DNA from 2 places in the Embleya australiensis genome. Region 2 is predicted to be linked to the other one. Evidence: riboswitches for the same ligand, from Rfam matches in the RefSeq annotation. Region 2 holds a riboswitch; the other holds the start of a gene.
The links. Region 2 has a riboswitch for S-adenosylmethionine ahead of ACMXN5_RS09065 (aminotransferase class V-fold PLP-dependent enzyme). Riboswitches for the same ligand answer to the same signal wherever they lie in the genome.

Region 1 (9,595 bases), 1.1 Mb from region 2:
AACTCCCCTGTTACTGGCCCTTTCACGGATACTGCACGCCGCAGCTCCGGGTTCGTATCCAGAAGGACCCGGCCCTCTGCTACGACCGCGGCTGAATGTATCCGGACGGATGCCCGGAGCAACAGGTCAATCGGACGAGAATTCCCGAGCGAATAAAACTCGCATTCCTCGCGAGTCTCCGAAAAAGCCGTATTTCAATTCACCAGGAAAACGACTTTCCACACATATCGGATGTGATCCCGACCACGGGTTTACCGACGCGCCGCCGCCAAAGACGGGAAATGGAGCCGGTTAAACCCGGGTTACGCACAACCTTCGGCAGGAACGAAGAAATCCGCCGAGCGGTGCTCGCGCGGCGGATTTCCCGGTTCCGTTTCGTGCCCGATCGAGGAAGATCGGGACGCTCGGCCTATCGCGTCAGCAACCCCCGGCGACCGCCGGGATGATCGAAACGGTGCCCTTGTCGGGGATCGCCGTGGCGAGCCCGTCGGCGAAGCGCACGTCCTCGTCCTCCACGTACAGATTCACAAAGCGACGCAGCTTGCCCTCGTCGTCGAGGATGCGTGCGCGAATTCCGGCGTGGGCCTTTTCCAGGGAGTCCAGGACCTCGGCGAGCGTGGTGCCCTCGGCGGACACCTCCGCCGCCCCACCCGTGTAGGTGCGCAGGATGGTCGGGATGCGAACGGAGACGCTCATGCGAGGCCGGCCTTTCGGAAGGAGTCCAGGGTGGGTCGAATGGTCGCGGTGGGTCCGGTCGTCGGCGTGACCGCGTCCAACGTCTTGAGGCCGTCGCCCGTGTTGAGCACGACCGTCTCGGCGTCCGGGTCCAGCGCGCCGGACTCGAGCAGCTTGCGCAGGCAGCCCACGGTGACCCCGCCCGCGGTCTCGCCGAAGATGCCCTCGGTACGCGCGAGCAGCTTCATCGCCTCGACCACCTCGACGTCGTTCACGTCCTCCACCGCGCCGCCCGTGCGCTTGCACACGTCGAGCACGTAGGGGCCGTCGGCGGGATTGCCGATCGCGAGCGACTTGGCGATCGTGTCCGGCCGCACCGGGCGGATCACGTCGTGCCCGGCCTTCCACGCGGCGGCCACCGGGGAGCACCCCGTCGCCTGGGCGCCGAAGATCCTGTACGGCGCGTCCTCTACCAGACCCAGCGCGATCAACTCGCGGAAACCCTTGTCGATCTTGGTCAGCTGCGACCCCGACGCGATGGGGATGACGATCTGCTCCGGCAGTTTCCAGCCGAGTTGTTCCGCGATCTCATAGGCGAGCGTCTTGGAACCCTCGCCGTAGTAGGGCCGCAGGTTGACGTTGACGAAGCCCCAGCTCTCGCCGGCCGGGTCGCCGATCAGCTCCGAACAGAATCGGTTGACCTCGTCGTAGGTCCCCTCGATGGCGACCAGCTCGCCGCCGTAGACCGCAGCTGTGACGACCTTGCCGGCCTCCAGGTCGGACGGGATGAACACACAGCTGCGCAGGCCCACCCGGGCGGCGGCGGCACCCACCGCGCCGGCCAGGTTGCCGGTGGACGAGCAGGACAGCGTGGTGAAGCCGAAGGTACGCGCGGCCTCGACTGCGATCGCCACCACGCGGTCCTTGAAGGAGTGCGTCGGGTTCCCGGAATCGTCCTTGACGTGCAGGTTGCGCACGCCCAGCTCGCGGCCCAGGTTCTCGGCCCGGACGAGCTTGGTGAAGCCGGGGTTCAGGCTGGGCCGGGACGAGACGTCCGCGGACACCGGCAGCAGCGGCGCGTAGCGCCAGATGTTGTGCGGCCCGGCTTCGATCCGCTCCCGCGTCACGGTGCCGAACTCGTAGGCGACCTCGAGGGGGCCGAAACAGGACTCGCAGGCGTACTTCGGGCCGAGCTCCGTGCGCTCCCCGCACTCGCGACACGACAGCGCGACGGCCGGACCGAAGGAGGTGGGGGTGGCGCTGGTGGTGCGGGTGGCGGTGGGTGTCGCCATGGCGAGGGCCTTTCTGTCCTCATCTTTACCCGTGGGGTCCCACGGGCCGGACTTGGCACCTGTCCGACTCGTCGGCCGCTCGCTCGCGCCGAAAGCGCGTCACGAGGAATGACGATCGGATGGTTGCCGGGGCTTCAACGGGCCGTTCCCTCTGCCCCTCTGGATGAGCTGCTATGGCGGTGGACACACCCTTCGCCGGGTGGCCGGTCCGCGTTTGTCCGGTCCGACGTGCGATCGTCGTAACCGGTGACGACGACTGTAACCGAACCGGTGCCGCGTCGATCATCCGGTCCACCCCGCGAGACGATAAAGGGTGGAACGACCGAGGCCGGAACACCGGCGACGACAGGGGATCTTCGAACGTGACGCACGAGGTGGGCGACTGGCTCCGACGGCGGTCCTCCGCCGCCGCCGACTGGCCCGTCGACAGGCTTCTCGACGCCAAACGCGACACCCGGGTCAGCGTCGTCCTGCCCGCGTTGAACGAGGCGGCGACGGTCGGCGACATCGTCAAGGTGATCCGGACCGAGCTGGTCGAGCGGGTACCGCTGGTGGACGAGCTGGTGGTGGTCGACTCCGGCTCCACCGACGACACCGCGCGGGTGGCCGCCGACGCGGGCGCGCGGGTGGTGCACCGCGACGACATCCTGCCCGCGCTCCCGGCCGTGCGCGGCAAGGGCGAGGTGTTGTGGCGCTCGCTCCTGGTCACCGACGGCGACATCGTGGCGTTCGTGGACGCCGACCTGAAGGACTTCTCGGCGGACTTCGTCACCGGGATCCTCGGCCCGCTGCTCACCGACCCCTCGGTCCAGCTGGTCAAGGCCATGTACGACCGGCCGCTGGAGATCGGCGACACGATCGTGCCCGCCGGCGGCGGCCGGGTGACCGAACTGGTCGCCCGCCCCCTGCTCAACCTGCACTGGCCCGAACTGGCCGGCTTCGTGCAGCCGCTCGGCGGCGAATACGCGGCCCGCCGCACGCTGCTCGAACAACTGCCCTTCCCGTGTGGCTACGGCATCGAGACCGCGATGCTCGTGGACACCCTGCGCCTGGTCGGCTTGGACGCGATGGCCCAGGTGGACGTCGGTGTGCGGCGGCACAACCACCAGGACGAGGCGGGCCTGGGGCGGATGGCGGCGGAGATACTCCAGGCCGTCGAGCGCCGACTGCGCCGCGGCCCCGCCGGCGCGCACCCGGCCGAGCCGAACACCGTGCTGACCCAGTTCGAACGGGACGAGGCGGGCTTTCGCGTACGCACCCACGACATCGCCGCCCGGGAACGCCCGCCGATGGCCACGGTGCCCGAGTACCGGACACGAACCCGCCTGGTCGGGCGCTGACCCCTGGTCCGGGGGTGTTTGTCCGGCGTTCGGCCCGGGTTTCCGCCGCGGTGGCCGAAGACTCACCGATACCCGAGAGGCACAGCCCGACTACGTGTGGTAGTGACCGGTGGGCGTGATACTCGCCACACCGTTCGAACCGAGGGCACGGCCGGCCCGGGTTTGCGCACCGGGATGCGTGGCTAGGGTCGGGGCATGAGTGCTCCTCCTCCCGCCACCCCCTCTCCCGCCGGGGTGCTGGTCGCCTCCAACCGCGGTCCCGTGTCCTTCTCCCTGGAGGACGACGGCACACTCACGGTGCGGCGCGGCGGCGGCGGACTGGTGTCCGGCCTGTCCACCGCCGGGCAGGGCACCGGCGCCGTGTGGGTCTGCTCCGCGCTCGGCGAGCCCGACCGCACCGCGACCCGCGCCGCGCCCTCGGGCCGGCTGGATCTCGCCGGTCACGACACCGGCGGGCTGGCCGTACGGATGCTCGACATCGACCCCGGCACGTTCGCACGGGCGTACAACGCCATAGCGAACTCGACCCTGTGGTTCGTCCACCACCTGCTCTACGACACCCCCTCCAAGCCGGTCTTCGACGCGCGCTTCCGCAAGGAGTGGGACTCCTACGAGGCGTACAACCAGGCGTTCGCCGAGGCCCTGGCGGAGGAGGCGGCCGAGGGCGCGAAGGTGGTCGTACAGGACTACCACCTGACCCTGGTGCCGGTGCTGCTCCGCCGACTGCGTCCCGACCTGCGGATCGGCCACTTCGCGCACACCCCCTGGGCACCGCCGGACTACTTCCGGCTGCTGCCCGACGACATCGCCCGCTACGTGCTCGAAGGGGTGCTCGGCGCGGACCACGCCGGATTCCATTCCCGGCGCTGGGCGCTCGCGTTCCTGGACTGCTGCGCCGACGTGCTGGGCGCCGACGTGGACCGGGACGCGATGACCGTCACGCACGCGGGCCACGTGACCGAGATCGGCGTACACGCGCTGGGCGCCGACGCCGAGTTCCTGCGCGAGCGCGCGTCCCGGGCCGACGTGGACACCCGCCTCGCCGGGCTGCGCGAGGCGGTCGGCGACCGTCGGGTGATCGTCCGGGTGGACCGTACGGAGTTGTCCAAGAACATCGTCCGGGGCCTGCTGGCCTACCGCGAACTGCTGCGCACCCGACCGGAATGGCTCGGCCGGGTGGTGCACGTGGCGTTCGCCTATCCGTCGCGGCACGACCTGCCGGAGTACCGCGAGTACACCGCCGCGGTGCAGCGGGTGGCCAAGGAGATCGACGACGAGTTCGGCACCGGCGACTGGCAGCCGCTGATCCTGCACGTCAACGACGACTTCCCGCGCTCGCTCGCGGCGTACCGGCTGGCCGACGTCGCGCTGGTGAACCCGATCCGGGACGGGATGAACCTGGTCGCCAAGGAGGTGCCGGTGGTCTCCCTCCTGGACGAGGAGCACGGGGGCTGCGCGCTGGTGCTCTCGCGCGAGGCGGGCGCGTGCGAGGAGTTGGGCGAGGACGCGATCGTGGTCAATCCGTTCGACGTCTCGCAGACCACCGAGGCGCTGCACGAGGCGCTGACGATGGACACCACCGACCGGCTCCAGCGCACCAAGCGGCTGGCCGCGGCGGCGGTGGCGCTCAACCCGCAGCAGTGGTTCCTGGAGCAACTGGACGCGTTGGACGTCTGAGCGGGGCGGGTGACCGGGCCGCCACGCGCCGGCCGAACCGCGCGGTTCGGCCGGCGTAGGTCGGTGGGCCGGGTGTTTGGTGATGCTCGGTCTCGGGGTTCGGTGCTCAGGTCGCGGTCGGTCCGGCGGCGCGGCGTCGGCGGGTGGCGACCACCGCGACCGTGCCGGCGGCGACCAGGGCCGCGCCGACGGTGCCGGCGGCGAGGCCGGCCGGGCCGGTGAGCGCCAGGTTGCCGCCGCCGGATGTGCCGCCCGAAGCGCCGGTGGATCCGGCGGGCCCGCCGGCTCCGCCCGAGGTGCCGGCGGACGTGCCGCCCGAGGTGCCGCCCGTGCTCGCCGAACCGGTGGCGCCGGCGCCGGTGGTGCCCGCGCTCGTCCCGGCGGTTGTGGTCGAGCCGCCCTTGAAGGCGACCTTCACGAAGGCGTCCTGGCTGCGGTCGGGGGAGCCGTGCGCGGCCATGGTCAGCACGTAGCACTCGGTCTTGAGGCAGTCGACGTCCTTGCCCGCGCCGTTCTTGTACGCGGCCTTGACGTCGGTGAGCGTGACCGAGAACGTGCCGTCCGGGTCGATCCCGTCCGCGCCGTACGCCTTGATCCACTTCGAGGCGCCGTAGTTGCCCGCGTTGGTGGTCCAGTCGGCCTCCTTCGGGCCGAACACCACGTAGATCCCGTTGCCGCTGCCGGCCGCGTAGCCGGAACCCTTGACGGTGACCGAGGCGCCCGCCGGGTCCAGGCCGGTGCTCGGGGTCACGGTCAGCTTCGCCCCACCGGCCGCCCGAGGAGCCGCGGCCGGCGCGGCCTGTGCCGCCGTGGCCGCGCGCAACGATCGGGGTGCCGCGGCGGTCGGCGCGGGCGCGGCGAAGGTCAGCCCGACCTTTGCGGTGGGCCCGCCCTCGGCCCCGACCCGGACCTCGAACGCCGGGGCGTCCGGGGCGAATCCGGTGCCGACCACGAGCGGGGTCGCGACGAAGCCGTTGCCGTCGGCGGTGAGTACGCGGCTGCCCTTGGAGTCGGTGGTGTCGCCGCCGTACAGCGCGACGGTGACCTTCGCGCCGGGAGCGAAGCCGCGAGCGGTCACGGTGATCTCGTCGCCGCCCGGGGCCAGTTCGGCGCCGCGCGAGACGGTCGCGGTGGGGGCGGCCGACGGGGCGGCGCCGACGGCCGGTGCGGCCAGGATGCCGACGGCGGTCAGGCCGACGGCGGCGATGGCCATGCGCCGGGCGGGAGAAGTGTGCGGGGTGAACATGGCGGCTCCTGAAGGGATTTCGGGTGACGCGACGGCGGGTCGTCAGCCGGTCGGGTCGGCGGTGGCTTCGGTGCGGGTGTCGGTGGTCGCCGCGCCCTCGGCGGCGCGTCTGCGGCGCCGGACGACCCGGCCGATCAGTGCGCCGAGCAGCAGCACGATCGCGCCGAGGAGCAACCACGGCGGCGCCCATATGGCGGTCGACCCGGCGGCTGCGGTCGCCGGTTCGCCCGTCACCTTCACGTCGGCGGTGAGGCGCCCGGCCGGAATGACGCCGGCGAAGCGCTGGACCACCTCGTGCGTGGCCCCCGGCAACAACTCGGGCAGCGTGGTGTGCTTCGGGCCGCCGAGTCGCCAGTCGCCGAGGCCGGAGATCGTGGTCTGCGCCCGGGCGGTGGTCCGTACGTTGCCGGTGTTGCGGACCCGGTAGCGCACCACCGCCTCGGCGCCGCCGAACATCGCGAGCGGGTTGTCGTAGGACACCCGCAGGTCCTCGATCGCCAGCCCCGGCAGCGCGGGGCCGGCCACCCGCAGGTACACCCGCGCGCCGACCCGCCGGTCCACGTCGAACCGCTGCTCGCCGGGCCCGGTCGCGGCGGCCTTGATCGAGGCGACGATGGCGCCGGTGTGGTCGCCGGGCGTGGCGCCGGCCGGGACGGTCAGCCGGAACGGGATGTCCGCGCGCTTGCCCGGCGCGATCGTGTACGACTCGGCGTCGAAACCGATCCACGAGCCGACGTCCCGTGGCTGCTCGGCGCCGGTCAGCAGGGTCATCCCGCCGTCCACGGCGAGCACCGCGTCGGTGGCGTAGACCCGCAGGGTCAGCGGCTCGGCGCCGAAGTTGGACACGCCGACCACGTCGACCAGGGTCTGGCCCGGGGCGGCGGTGAGCACGAAGTGGTCGCGGCCGCCTGCCGGTTGCACGCCCCAGGTGAACTCGTCGGCGGCTTGGGCGGGGGTGGTGAGGGCGGCCAGGGGGAGTAGGGCGGTGAAGAGTATGCGGAGGAGGCGGGTGAGGGGGGCGGGCATTGGGGGGCTCCAAGGGGGGGCCTGGGTCGCGGGGTGGGCGGGGCGGGGAGGGGGAGTCGTGGCGGCGGCGTTGCTGCTTGTTGGGCGCTTCGCGCCGGCTCGCGAGGGACCACTTTTTTCTCTCCCCCGCTTCGCTCCTCCGAGAAAAAAGCGGCCCCTCGCTCGGGGCTGGGTGTCCCTCCGCTTCGCTCCGGGCCACCCAGCCCAAGTTCTGCGGCTCCGCCGCTCTCCGCGCTTCGCGCGTCGATCCCGGGGTCGGCCCGAGTCGTGGGCGCTGACGCGCCACGGGGTCTGCACGTCCCTTGCCGCGATGGGCCGCGGGGCCCGGCCGGGTCGGGCACGGGGCCTGTAAAACCGCAGCGTTCGGGCCGAACGCAACGGGTGGAGCGGGTGGGTACACCGGCCGGTCCGGGCCGCGATGGGCTGCCGGGCCCGGTCGGGTCGGGGACGGGGCCTGTAAAACCGCAGCGTTCGGGCCGAACGCAACGGGTGGAGCGGGTGGGTGCACCGGCCGGTCCGGGCCGTGATGGGCTGCCGGGCCCGGTCGGGTCGGGGACGGGGCCTGTGAAACCGCAGCGTTCGGGGTGAACGCAACGGGTGGAGCGGGTGGGTGCACCGGCCGGTCCGGGCCGTGATGGGCCGCGGGGCCTGGTCGGGTCGGGGACGGGGCCTGTGAAACCGCAGCGTTCGGGCCGAACGTAACGGGTGGAGCGGGTGGGTGCACCGGCCGGTCCGGGCCGTGATGGGCCGCGGGGCCTGGTCGGGTCGGGGACGGGGCCTGTGAAACCGCAGCGTTCGGGGTGAACGCAACGGGTGGAGCGGGTGGGTGCACCGGCCGGTCCGGGCCGTGATGGGCCGCGGGGCCTGGTCGGGTCGGGGACGGGGCCTGTGAAACCGCAGCCTTCGGGCCGAACGTAACGGGTGGAGCGGGTGGGTGCACCGGCCGGTCCGGGCCGTGATGGGCTGCGGGGCCCGGTCGGGTCGGGGACGGGGCCTGTGAAACCGCAGCGTTCGGGGTGAACGCAACGGGTGGAGCGGGAGGGTAAACCGGCCCGGGACGGGCGGGCCGACGCGCCCGGCGCGCGCCCGCCCGTCCCGGGGTGGTCAGATGAGCGTCAGCGTGAGTGTGCCCGTGTACGTGCCGGGGACCGTGGTGCCGGGGACGCCGAGCTTGAGGGTGGCGCCGCATTCGAAGGAGCCGGCGCTGGTGCCGGTTGCCGACGCGCACAGCGTGTGTGCTCGGCCGAGACCCGTGCCCGGGTCGGCCCGGGTGCCCGGGGTCACCGAGGCGGTGGTGCCGCCGGTGGGGAGCGTGCCGGTGACCGACTTGGCGGTGGGGGTCCAGCCGAGGTTGTCACCGACGATCCGGCCGCCGGCCGAGGTCAGGTCACTGGCCTGTCCGGTCAGCGTCCATCCGGCGTTGGTGCCGCGCGCGTCGGAGACGGTGAGCGGGTTGAGCGCGCCGCCGGTGAAGGCGTCCTTGCCGTTGAGGGTGACGCCCGGGAGCGCGACATCGGTGCCGCCGACGCCCAGGGTCAGCGGGCCGCCCTGCACGTCGGTGGTGATCACCTGGTAGCCGGTGCCGGGGCCCGGGTTGGTCGGGGCCTTGAACGCGACCGGGACGAACGTGTCCTGGCTGCGGTCCGGCGAGCCGTGTGCGGCGAAGGCGACGACGTGGCAGGTGGTGACGGCGCAGTCGTACTCGACGCCGTCCTTGTTCCTGTACTTGGCCTTCATGCCGTCGAGCGTCAGCGAGAAGCTGCCGTCGGCGTTCAGCCTGGCCTGGCCCGGCGAGGTGCCCGGGGTGGTGCGCACCCACTTGGTCGCCTGGTACGGCGCGGGGTTGGTGTTCCAGTCGGTGCCCTTCGGGCCGAACGCGACGTAGACGCCGTTGCCGCCGTCGCGGACCGGGTCGAAGCCGGTGCCGGTGACGGTGAAGTTCTGGCCGTCGGGGTTCGCGCCCGCGGCCGGGCTCACCGTGAGCTTGGGCGCCGGCGGCGGGGTGGTGTTCTTGAACGCGACCGGCGTGAAGGTGTCCTGGCTGCGGTCGGTCGTGCTCGCGCCGTGCGCGGCGAAGGTGACGACGCGGCACTCCTGCTTGAGGCAGTCCACCTCCTTGCCGTTGCCGTCGGTGTACTTCGCCTTGACGTCGAGCGTGGTGGTGAAGGCGCCCTCGGCGCTCATCTTGCTGCCCGCGACCCACGCCTGGGCGCTGTAGGCGCCCGCGTTGGTGTAGTAGTCGTCGATCTTCGGGCCGAACAGGACGTAGACCCCGTTGCCGGAGTTGCGGGTCTTGTCGAAACCGGTGCCGCTCACGGTGATCGTGGCGCCGTCCGGGT
Region 2 (9,595 bases):
CCGCGGTGTGTACGACAGGCGATGCGCATGTGACTCCTCCCCCTCGTCGACCTTCCTCGTCAACGGTAGGGAGCGCGACCGACACGCGGTGCGGTCAGCCGCGGGTGAGCCTGCGCAGCAACATCGTCGAGGGCACCGGGCGGGCACCCGCCTTGCGCACGCCCTCGGCCACCTCGCGGTCCGTGGAGACCACCACGACCGGCCGGCCCGGCGGCTCGGCCCGGACCAGCCGGCGGATCAGCTCGTCGGCCGTCTCGCCCGGCTTGCTGAACATCACCCGCACCCCGCGCGCGGGGGCGAGCAGCACCGGCGCGTCCAGCTGCGCGCCGTCGAACACGCAGGTCACCTCGCAACCGGTCTGCGCGGCGAGCCCGGTCAGTCCGCCGACCAGCCGGTCGCGCTGCTTGTTCAGCGCGAGCGTGGGATAGCCGGTCTTGGTCACGTTGTAGCCGTCGATCACCAGGTGTGCCTGGGGCAGCGCGAGCAGCTGGTCGAGCAGGGCCGGGTCGTCGCCCTCCAGCGCGCGCTGCGCGATGTCCTTTATCCCGGACGCGCCCGGCACCACCGCGTCCACCATGTCGGCCGGCCTGATCCCGACGGGGGGCAGCGCCAGCTCGCGACGCAGGCCCTGGGCCGCCTCCAGGACGGTGTCCAGGAGCAGCCGGACCCGGGTGTCCTCCATGCTGCGTCCCTCGCGGGCCGCCCGGCGGCTGGCCTCCAGGGCCGATTCGACCTCGGCGACCCGGCCGCGCAGCCGGCGCGCCTCCTTCTCCGCGGCGGCGATCGCGGCCTGCGCCTCGACCCGCACCGCGTCCAGCTCGGAGCGGGCCCGGCGGGCCTCCTTCTCCTCGTGCTTGGCGCTGCCCTGGAGGCCGCGCACCTGGCGGCGCAGGTGGTCGGCCTCCTTGCGGGCCGTCTCCAGTTCGGCGCGCAGCCGTTCGTGCTCGGTCTTCGAGGCCGCGCGCAGTACGCCGACCTCGTGCTCCAGGCGGGACAACGTCTCGGCGGCCTCGGCCTCGGCGCGGTCGGCGGCGGCCTCCTTGGCCGCGTCGCCGGCGGTCTCGATCAGCCGGACCCAGCCGCGCGGGCGCAACAGGTAGGCGGCCGCGGCCACGTCGAGCGGGTCGGCCGCGGCGGGCACCTTGCCCGCTTCGAGCGCCTCGGAGATCTCCGGCAGGCCCTTGCGGAAGCGCTCCGCTATGCGCTGGCGGAACACCGGATCGTTCTCCAGCGCGGCGGCCAGCGGCGTCGCGGCGAACTTGGCCCGGCGCTGGTGGGTGAACCGGGCGAACCGGCGCAGCGGCCCCGGGACCTCGTCGGCGGTCATCGTGCCGAGCGCGTCGGCGGCCACCGAGATCACCCGGACCCGAACCGCCTCCGGCAACGGCCCGGTCAACACCTCGGGCTCGACGACCGGCGCCTCGGACAGGGCCCGCTCCGCCTCGACGCTCGCGGCCGTCTCGACGGCCCCGGCGGGCACGTCGGCGGCGGGATGCGTACCGGCCGGCGGCTCGGCGGCCCCGTGCGCATCCGAGGCGACGGCGTGATGCACGGCCCCATCGGACTCCTCGGACCCCGCGGACCGAAGCGACCCCGCCGCGGAGTCGACGAGCCCATTGGCCCCGGCCTGCCGCCCCGGTTCGACGGGCTCCGCATCGGTCGCGGCATCCGTCGCCGCCGCGGTCCCGGACTGCGCGTCGAGGTCGGGCTCGGCGGCCGGCACCGCCTCGGCGGCGTCGGCGGCGTGCGCAGGCGTGACCTCGTCCGCGCGGGTATCCGGTCCGCTCACTGCTCCTCCGGTCCTTCCCGTTCCCTCGAGGCCCCTCCCCGCGTCACCGTTACCGGGACGCCGACGCCTTGATCATGGCGTGTTCCGCACCGTCGACGGTCGCGCCGGGCCGCCCCGATGCCGAAACGATGCACAGTCCCATTGTCCCCGGACGGTCGCGGCGATCAGGTCGCGTCGGGGCGCGCCACCAGTTCGACCGAATCGGTCGCGTTGCACCAGCGGCAGCGCACCGACTCGATCTCGTCCGAGACGATCTCGCGCTCCTCGACCCGGGGGGCGCCCGCCAGGTCGAGGTGGGTGAACTCCACGGCCTTGGTGGTCCGCGTCACGTCGAACCGGGTCAGGTTGCCGCACAGCGTGCAACGCCACCGGGTGTCCTCGGTGGGGGCCTGGATCGACATGCGTGTTCCTTTCCTGGTTCGGTCCGCGAAGCCTTACCCGTTCACCGTCGGCCGCGTACACCCCATGATGCCGGGCTGCGAGAGGTACCTGGGCGCGGCCGTGTCGGGCCGGAAACGTACCGTCCGGTACATGAGCAGCACCGCGCACCGGGATTGCCGGTCACGAGGTTCGGCGGGTCAGGGCTTGCCGGCGGCCGACCCGCCGCGGCGTTCCCGCCCGCCGGACAGTATCGCCCCGGGCCACGAGTTGCGAACCATGCCCGGATCCCGAGCGATTCGTGACGAGGTGGAGCGACAGGTGTTCACGGTCGTCGATCTGGAGACCACGGGCCTGGATCCGCAGGAGGCCCGAATCACCGAGATCGCCGCCGTCCGGGTGCGCGGGGCGGACCGCCTGGGCGAGTTCGCGACCCTGGTCGCGCCCGGGATGCCGATCCCGGAGTTCATCACCGACCTGACCGGGATATCCGACGACCTGGTGGCCGACGCGCCCCCGCTGCGGCTGGTGCTGCCGGCGTTCACCCACTTCGCCGAGGACGCCATCCTGGTCGCCCACAACGCCCCCTTCGACGTGGGCTTTCTGCGTACCGCGAGCATCGCGTGCGACCACGCCTGGCCCGACTTCCGGGTCGTGGACACCCTTGCCCTGGCCCGCGCGCTGCTGCCCGCCGGGACACTGCCGAACCTGCGATTGGGCACCCTCGCGCGCTACTTCGAGGCGCCCACCGACCCGACCCACCGAGCGTTGGCCGACGCACGCGCGACGGCACACGTGCTACGCGCGTTCATCGACCGGATGCACGCGAGCGGGCGCCACGAACTGGCCGACCTCCTGGCCCTGGGCCGCCCCCCGGCACCGGGCGTCCGCGAGCGCCAAACCACTCCGATCGGGTGACCCGTGACCCGGATTCGAGTACACATGGTTGCGCCGGCGCCCCCGCACCGACGGGCGCGCCGACTAAGCTCGGGCACCTTGTCGTCGACAGCCGGAGGACTACCCCGTGATCACCGCGATCGTGCAGGTCAAGACGCGTGTGGACCAGACCCCGGAAATCGCGGAGGCGATCGCCGCGATCGAGGGCGTGAGCGAGGTCTACTCGGTGACCGGTGAATTCGACCTGATCGCCATGGTGCGCGTCCGCGCCCACGACGACCTGGCCGACGTCATCCCCGGCCGCCTCAACAAGGTCCCGGGAGTAGAGGCCACGACCACCCACATCGCCTTCCGCACCTACTCCCAACACGACCTCGAAGCAGCCTTCGCCATCGGCCTCGAATAACCAAAGCGCGCCCGACACGCGAGAACACCCCAACCGCAACCCGACTCCGGAGGCGACCGGCCCCTTCTGAGGACAACCGGGCCGGAGGCCGGCCCAGGACGCGACCCGGCACCAATCAGCCCGTCCGGCGTTTGAGGACGACCCGCCCCGTCCAAGGCCCAGGCACGCGACCCGGCACCAATCAGCCCGTCCGGCGTTTGAGGACAACCGGGCCGGAGGCCGGCCCAGGACGCGACCCGGCACCAATCAGCCCGTCCGGCGCTTGAGGACGACCCGCCCCGTCCAAGGCCCAGGCACGCGACCCGGCCGGCCCACCCCCCGTCACGCCGCAGGCAACACGCGCGGATCCGCCTCAGGAACGCACCGGCCCCCATCCACCGTGTAGCTCCACCGCGCCCCCCGCTCCACCACTTCCCGAACCGCCGCCGCAAAGCGGTCCAGGTGCTCGACGGGCGTCCCCACACCGAAGCTGACCCGGATCGCGTTGAGGTTCTGCTGCCCCTCCGGCGCGTCCGGCGACCCACACTCCGTCGGCTGATCGGCCCGCCCGCCCAACAGGTGCCGCACCAGCGGGTGCGCGCAGAACAGCCCGTCCCGCACCCCGATCCCGTACTCCGCCGACAACACCGCCGCGAACCGCGAGCTGTTCCACCCCTCGACCACGAACGAGAGCACGCCCACCCGCGCCGACTCGGGCCCGAACAGCTCCAGCGTCCGCACCTGGGGAATCTCCGCCAACCGCGCCCGCAACCGCGCCAACAACGCCTCCTCGCGCGCGACCAACGCCGCCGGCCCCGCCTCGGTGATCGCCCGGCACGCGGAAGCCAACGCGTAGGCGCCGATCACGTTAGGCGACCCCGCCTCGTGCCGGGCCGCGCCGCTCTGCCACTCGACGTGGTCGCGCGAGACCGCCTTGCTCGCCCCGCCACCCGCCAGGTACGGCTCCGCCGCGTCCAGCCAGTCCCCACGCCCCGCCAACACCCCCGAGCCGAACGGCGCGTACAGCTTGTGCGCCGAGAGCGCGACCCAGTCCACGTCCAGGTCCGCGACCGACACCGGGTGGTGCGGCGCCAGTTGCGCCGCGTCCAGCACGATCCGCGCCCCGAACCGGTGCGCCACCTCGGCCAGTTCCGCCACCGGGAACAGCTCGCCGGTCACGTTCGACGCACCGGTCACGCACACCAACCGAGGCCCGTCGCCGGAGCCTTCGAGCGCGGCCTCCAGCGCCGCGACCGCCTGCGCCGGCGAGGACGGCGCCGCCAACTGGGTCACCCCGGCATGCCGACGCCACGGCAGCAGCGCCGCGTGGTGCTCGGTCTCGAACACGAACACCCGGGTGCCACGCGGCAGTACCGAGGCGAGCAGGTTCAGCGAGTCGGTGGTGCCCCGGGTGAACAGCAGCGTGTCGTCGTCCCGCAGCCCGAGGAACTCCGCGACCGTGGCCCGGCTCTGCTCGTACAGATCGGTGGACAACTGCGACAGGTAGCCGGCGCCGCGATGCACGCTGCCGTAGTACGGCAGATAGCCGGCCACGTCGTCCCACACCCGCTGCAGACACGGCGCGCTGGCCCCGTAGTCGAGCGCCGCGTACTCCACCTCACCCCCGGTGACCAGCGGAACGAGCACATCCCGCCCGACCACGGGCAACGGGGCGGCAATGGCGACGTCGGAGTCAAAGGCAACGGAAGCGGTACCGGCGGTCATGGCAAATCTCCTCGGCAGACGGCAACCAACCCCACACAATGTCGAGAAGTCGACATCAGAACAGCGCAGAGTGATCCCCGGATGAAATGTGGTCTCGGAAAAGCGACGCGCGAGGACTCAGCGCGTACGGAATGGGCCGATCAGCCCGTTTCGAGAAAGAGATTTCACGCCATCACATGCTCCCCAGGTACAGGACCCGGTTCGCATGGGGCAATTGCCTGCCACCACACCAGGGGTCCGCGCTTGCCGGGACGCCTGACGACGCCCGACCGTGTCATCACCCGGGGCACCCCACCGCGGAGCGAGGGTTGCCGGACAGCAAGCCGGGGCTTTCCACTGTCACTCGTGACCTGCGCAGAATTATTACCGCAGGAATCGCCGCGCGCAACGACCACCCCACCGGTTCCACATACTGGACGCCGCCCCCACGCCCCGACGGAGCCCGAACGCGACGACGCCGGGCAGGCCGCCCTCGGCCCACCCGGCGTACACATCCGCCTTCGACTACCCCCGCGCGAACGACCGCGTCACGCCCACCCATCGATCGAGCGCCGCCTGCGCCGCCCCCGAGTCGATCGCCTCCGCCGCCCGCTCGATCCCGGCCGCCAACTGCTGCGTCAATGATCCGTCTCCCGGACCGAGCGCGGCCAGCGCCGCCGCCGAGTTCAACAACACCGCGTCGCGCACCGCGCCCTTCTCCCCCGCGAGCAGCTTCCGGGCCACCCCCGCGTTGAACATCGCGTCGCCGCCGCGCAGCGTCTCGATCCCGTTCAACGCGATGCCCAGGTCACGCGGATCCACCCGGTCCTCGCGCACGTCGCCGTCCCGCACGATCCACACCTGGGACGTGGTGGTCACGGTCAACTCGTCCAACCCGTCGTCACCGCGGAAGACCAGCGCGGTGGCCCCACGATCGGCCAGCACACCGGCCACGATCGGCGCCATCCGCAGATCCGCGACCCCGATCGCGTGGTGCCGGACCCGCGCCGGATTGGTCAGCGGGCCCAGGAAGTTGAACGTGGTCGGCACCCCCAGCTCGCGCCGCGCCTGCGCGGCGTGCCGCAGCGACGGGTGGAAACGTTGCGCGAAGCACAGGGTGATGCCCGCCTCCCCGGCCGTCCGGGCCACCTGCTCCGGCGTCAGATCCAACACCACGCCGAGCGCTTCGAGCACGTCGGCCGCGCCGCTGGCGGACGACGCCGCCCGGTTGCCGTGCTTGACCACGGTCTCCCCCGCGCCCGCGACCACGATCGCGGACATGGTCGAGATGTTCACCGTGCGGGCGAGGTCGCCGCCCGTGCCGACGATGTCCACCGTGCGGCCGGGCACCTCGATGGTCGAAGCGTGCTCGTACATCGCCCGCACCAGACCCGAGACCTCGTCCACGGTCTCGCCCTTGGCCCGCAGCGCGATCACGAACCCGGCCACCTGCACCGGCGTGGCCTCGCCGGTCATGATGTGGTCCATCGCCCACGCCGTGGCATCCGCCGGCAGGTCGTCACCCCGCATGAGCGAGGCCAGGATGTCGCGCCAGGAACGGGCCGCCGGGTTGCCGCCGCTCTGGTACGTAGAGGCCGAGGCGCCCATGGTCCGCTCCCGCAGTGTCATCGGATGAGTCGGCGCCAGCGTACCGACCGGGGCCACCGACACCCGACGGTTATCCGCGATGCGGTCAGGCCGGCTGACGTCCCGCGATGCGCCCGCGGATCAGGTCGGCCGCCGCCGAGGCGAGCGTGCGCGGGTCCAGCGGATGCGCGACCACCGCGTCGGCCCGGCACCAGGTGGCCAGCCACGCGTCCTGCGGGCGACCGACCAGGGTGAGGACGGGCGGGCAGTTGTAGATCTCGTCCTTGAGCTGCCGGCACACACCCATGCCGCCGGCGGGGGCGGTCTCCCCGTCCAGGATCACGAGGTCCACGCCGCCCTTGTCCATCGCCTCGATCACGGCGGGCTCGGTGGCGCACTCCAGGTATTCGACGAACGGCACGTCGACGGCGGGCCTGCGCCCGAGCGCGAGGGTGACCTTCCGACGGGTGTTGCGGTCGTCGCTGTACACAAGGACGGTCATGGTCTCGCCGCGCGTCATGTCCACCTGCCTGGGTCCGGGTACGGGACGACAACTTGGATCCGCCCCGGATGTTAGCGCTTTTCCCCGCCCAAATGTGGGGCTCGTCACGCCCCGATCCCGGTCCGACCACCCGGGTCCGCCCGACTCACCCGCGCGCCAGCACCTCGTAGCCCTCGGCGTCCCCGCCCAACCGCTGCGCCAGCCCCGCCATCCGGGTGCGCTCGCGGGCCGGTTCGAGGCCGGTGAGCACCTGCTGCCGCGCGATCCGCACCCGCAGCGGCCGCTCGTCGGCCGCCACGACCGTGACCGCCCACCCGTCCGCCGCCAGGATCCGGGTCGCCTCCGCGACCGCGTCGTGGTCCGGCAGGGTCACCAGGTGCCGCATCACGAACGGACCGGTCTCCACCGCCACTCCGGCCGCCCGCATCTCCGCGACCACCGCCGAGTCGGCACGCGCCGGATCGAAGCAGGAGCCGACCACGACCAGCGTGCCGTCGTCGACGAGCGCGGGCGCCGGCTCGGCACGCCGCCGGCGGAGGAACCGTTCGAGGATCATGCCGCGACGCTACTCGGCCGCGCCCGCCGACCTCGGCTCGGCCCCGGGGGCCACCCGGACGGCCGAATCGCCGTCCTCCGTTCGGGCAGAGTCACCCGCAAGAGTGCTCTTCGCGACGGATTTTCCGGCGCCCCCGACGGCCCCGACGCCCTCGGCGCTCCCGGCGCCGTCGCCGCCCGCCGCCGCCTCGCGCGCCAACCGCTCCTCGCGAGCCTTGCGCCCGGCCTCGATCAGTTCGAGTCGATCGAGCCGCCGGTCCTCGCGCACCGCCTCGCGCTCGGACGCCTTGGCCCACTGCACGAACAACACGAGGAAGACGAGCAGTCCGATGATGTCGCCGCTGCCCCACAGGATCCCGCCGGCGGTGCCCTGGTCGGACAGCGGACTCGCGCCCCAGTCGCGACCGAGGTCGTTGTACCAGTCACCGGCCAGCACGGTGGACGAGCTCATGATCGCGATGCCCAACCAGGCGTGGAACGGCAGCGTCGCGAAGACCGCGAGCAACCGCATCGGATGGCTCGCGCGCGGCATCGGGTCGAGCCCGAGCAGTGGCCAAAACCACATGCAGCCGATGATCACGAAGTGCACGTGATTCATGTCGTGCATGAAGGTGTTCCGCAGCGTCAGCTCGTACCAGGGCGTGAAGTACAGCGCGAACGGATTGAGCACGAAGACGAAGCCGGCGAAGGCCGGGAAGGTGACCACCTTCGAGAATCTGCTGTGCAGGAGGGCATTGAGCCGATTACGCCACTTGGTCGGCAGGGTGCGCAGCGCGAGGGTGATCGGCGCGCCCAGCGCCAGGAAGATCGGCGTGATCATCGCCAGCACCATGTGCTGCACCATGTGCACGCTCAACAACACGGTGTCGTAGGCAGCCAGCGCCGACTCGGTCGCGATCAGGAACGTGCCGAGGCCCAACCCCAGGAACGAGAAGGTGCGCCACCGCGACCACGCGTCCCCACGGGCCCTGAGCTTGTGCACCCCGTACAGATAGAGCCCGCCGAACAACATCGCGACCAGGATCGGGATCGGCTCGAACACCCACCCGGTCAGGAGCCGAATGGGGGTCAGTTCGGGCGGGACGTTCCCGGGGGTCGCGTGTGCCAGGAACATCCCGGCATCGCCTGCAGAGCCACTCACGGAACCAGAGCCTAACCCCGACACGTTCAACGAGGGTTACCCCCCGAAGTGTGGGCAGATCCGGCGACCGCAATAATGGCCGCCGTGGCGACAGCAACTTCACTAGAAACCGGGCCCCCCTCACACGGGACACACGGGACACTCAACCGTCCCAACTTGGTCAGCATCGGCACGATCGTCTGGTTGGCGTCGGAGCTGATGTTCTTCGCGGCCTTGTTCGCGATGTATTTCACGATCCGGTCGGTCACCGGCTCGGACGCCTGGCGCGAGCATGCCAGTGAGCTGAACATCCCGTTCTCGACGGGCAACACGACGATCCTCGTGTTGTCCTCGCTCACCTGTCAGCTCGGCGTCTTCGCGGCCGAACGCGGTGACGTCAAGAAGCTCCGCATGTGGTTCATCATCACCTTCATCATGGGCGCCGTCTTCGTCGGCGGTCAGGTGATGGAGTACACGGAGCTGGTCAAGGAGGGCACGACTCTTTCGTCGTCGGCTTACGGTTCGGTCTTCTACCTGACCACCGGCTTCCACGGCATGCACGTGACGGGCGGTCTGATCGCCTTCCTGTTGGTCCTCGGACGCACCTACGCGGCCCGACGGTTCACGCACGAGCAGGCCACGGCCGCAATCGTCGTCTCGTACTACTGGCACTTCGTC

Region 1: it holds a riboswitch for S-adenosylmethionine, as region 2 does, so the genes downstream of both, thrC (threonine synthase) here and ACMXN5_RS09065 (aminotransferase class V-fold PLP-dependent enzyme) in region 2, are expected to answer to the same signal.

Annotation. Positions count from the first base shown of each region.
Region 1 is NZ_CP182422.1:3,233,946-3,243,540, reverse strand. It holds gene ACMXN5_RS13715 (MoaD/ThiS family protein) at 418-696, opposite strand; gene thrC (threonine synthase) at 693-1,967, opposite strand; SAM riboswitch class I at 1,984-2,137, opposite strand; gene ACMXN5_RS13705 (glucosyl-3-phosphoglycerate synthase) at 2,330-3,307, shown strand; gene ACMXN5_RS13700 (alpha,alpha-trehalose-phosphate synthase (UDP-forming)) at 3,503-4,984, shown strand; gene ACMXN5_RS13695 (hypothetical protein) at 5,091-6,230, opposite strand; gene ACMXN5_RS13690 (DUF916 domain-containing protein) at 6,273-7,256, opposite strand; gene ACMXN5_RS13685 (hypothetical protein) at 8,361-9,595, opposite strand, start outside.
Region 2 is NZ_CP182422.1:2,172,946-2,182,540, forward strand. It holds gene ACMXN5_RS09040 (hypothetical protein) at 1-29, opposite strand, end outside; gene ACMXN5_RS09045 (NYN domain-containing protein) at 95-1,429, opposite strand; gene ACMXN5_RS09050 (hypothetical protein) at 1,954-2,190, opposite strand; gene ACMXN5_RS09055 (exonuclease domain-containing protein) at 2,447-3,085, shown strand; gene ACMXN5_RS09060 (Lrp/AsnC ligand binding domain-containing protein) at 3,192-3,470, shown strand; gene ACMXN5_RS09065 (aminotransferase class V-fold PLP-dependent enzyme) at 3,792-5,174, opposite strand; SAM riboswitch class IV at 5,409-5,525, opposite strand; gene trpD (anthranilate phosphoribosyltransferase) at 5,679-6,761, opposite strand; gene ACMXN5_RS09075 (response regulator transcription factor) at 6,847-7,260, opposite strand; gene ACMXN5_RS09080 (hypothetical protein) at 7,388-7,798, opposite strand; gene ACMXN5_RS09085 (cytochrome c oxidase assembly protein) at 7,808-8,938, opposite strand; gene ctaE (aa3-type cytochrome oxidase subunit III) at 9,014-9,595, shown strand, end outside.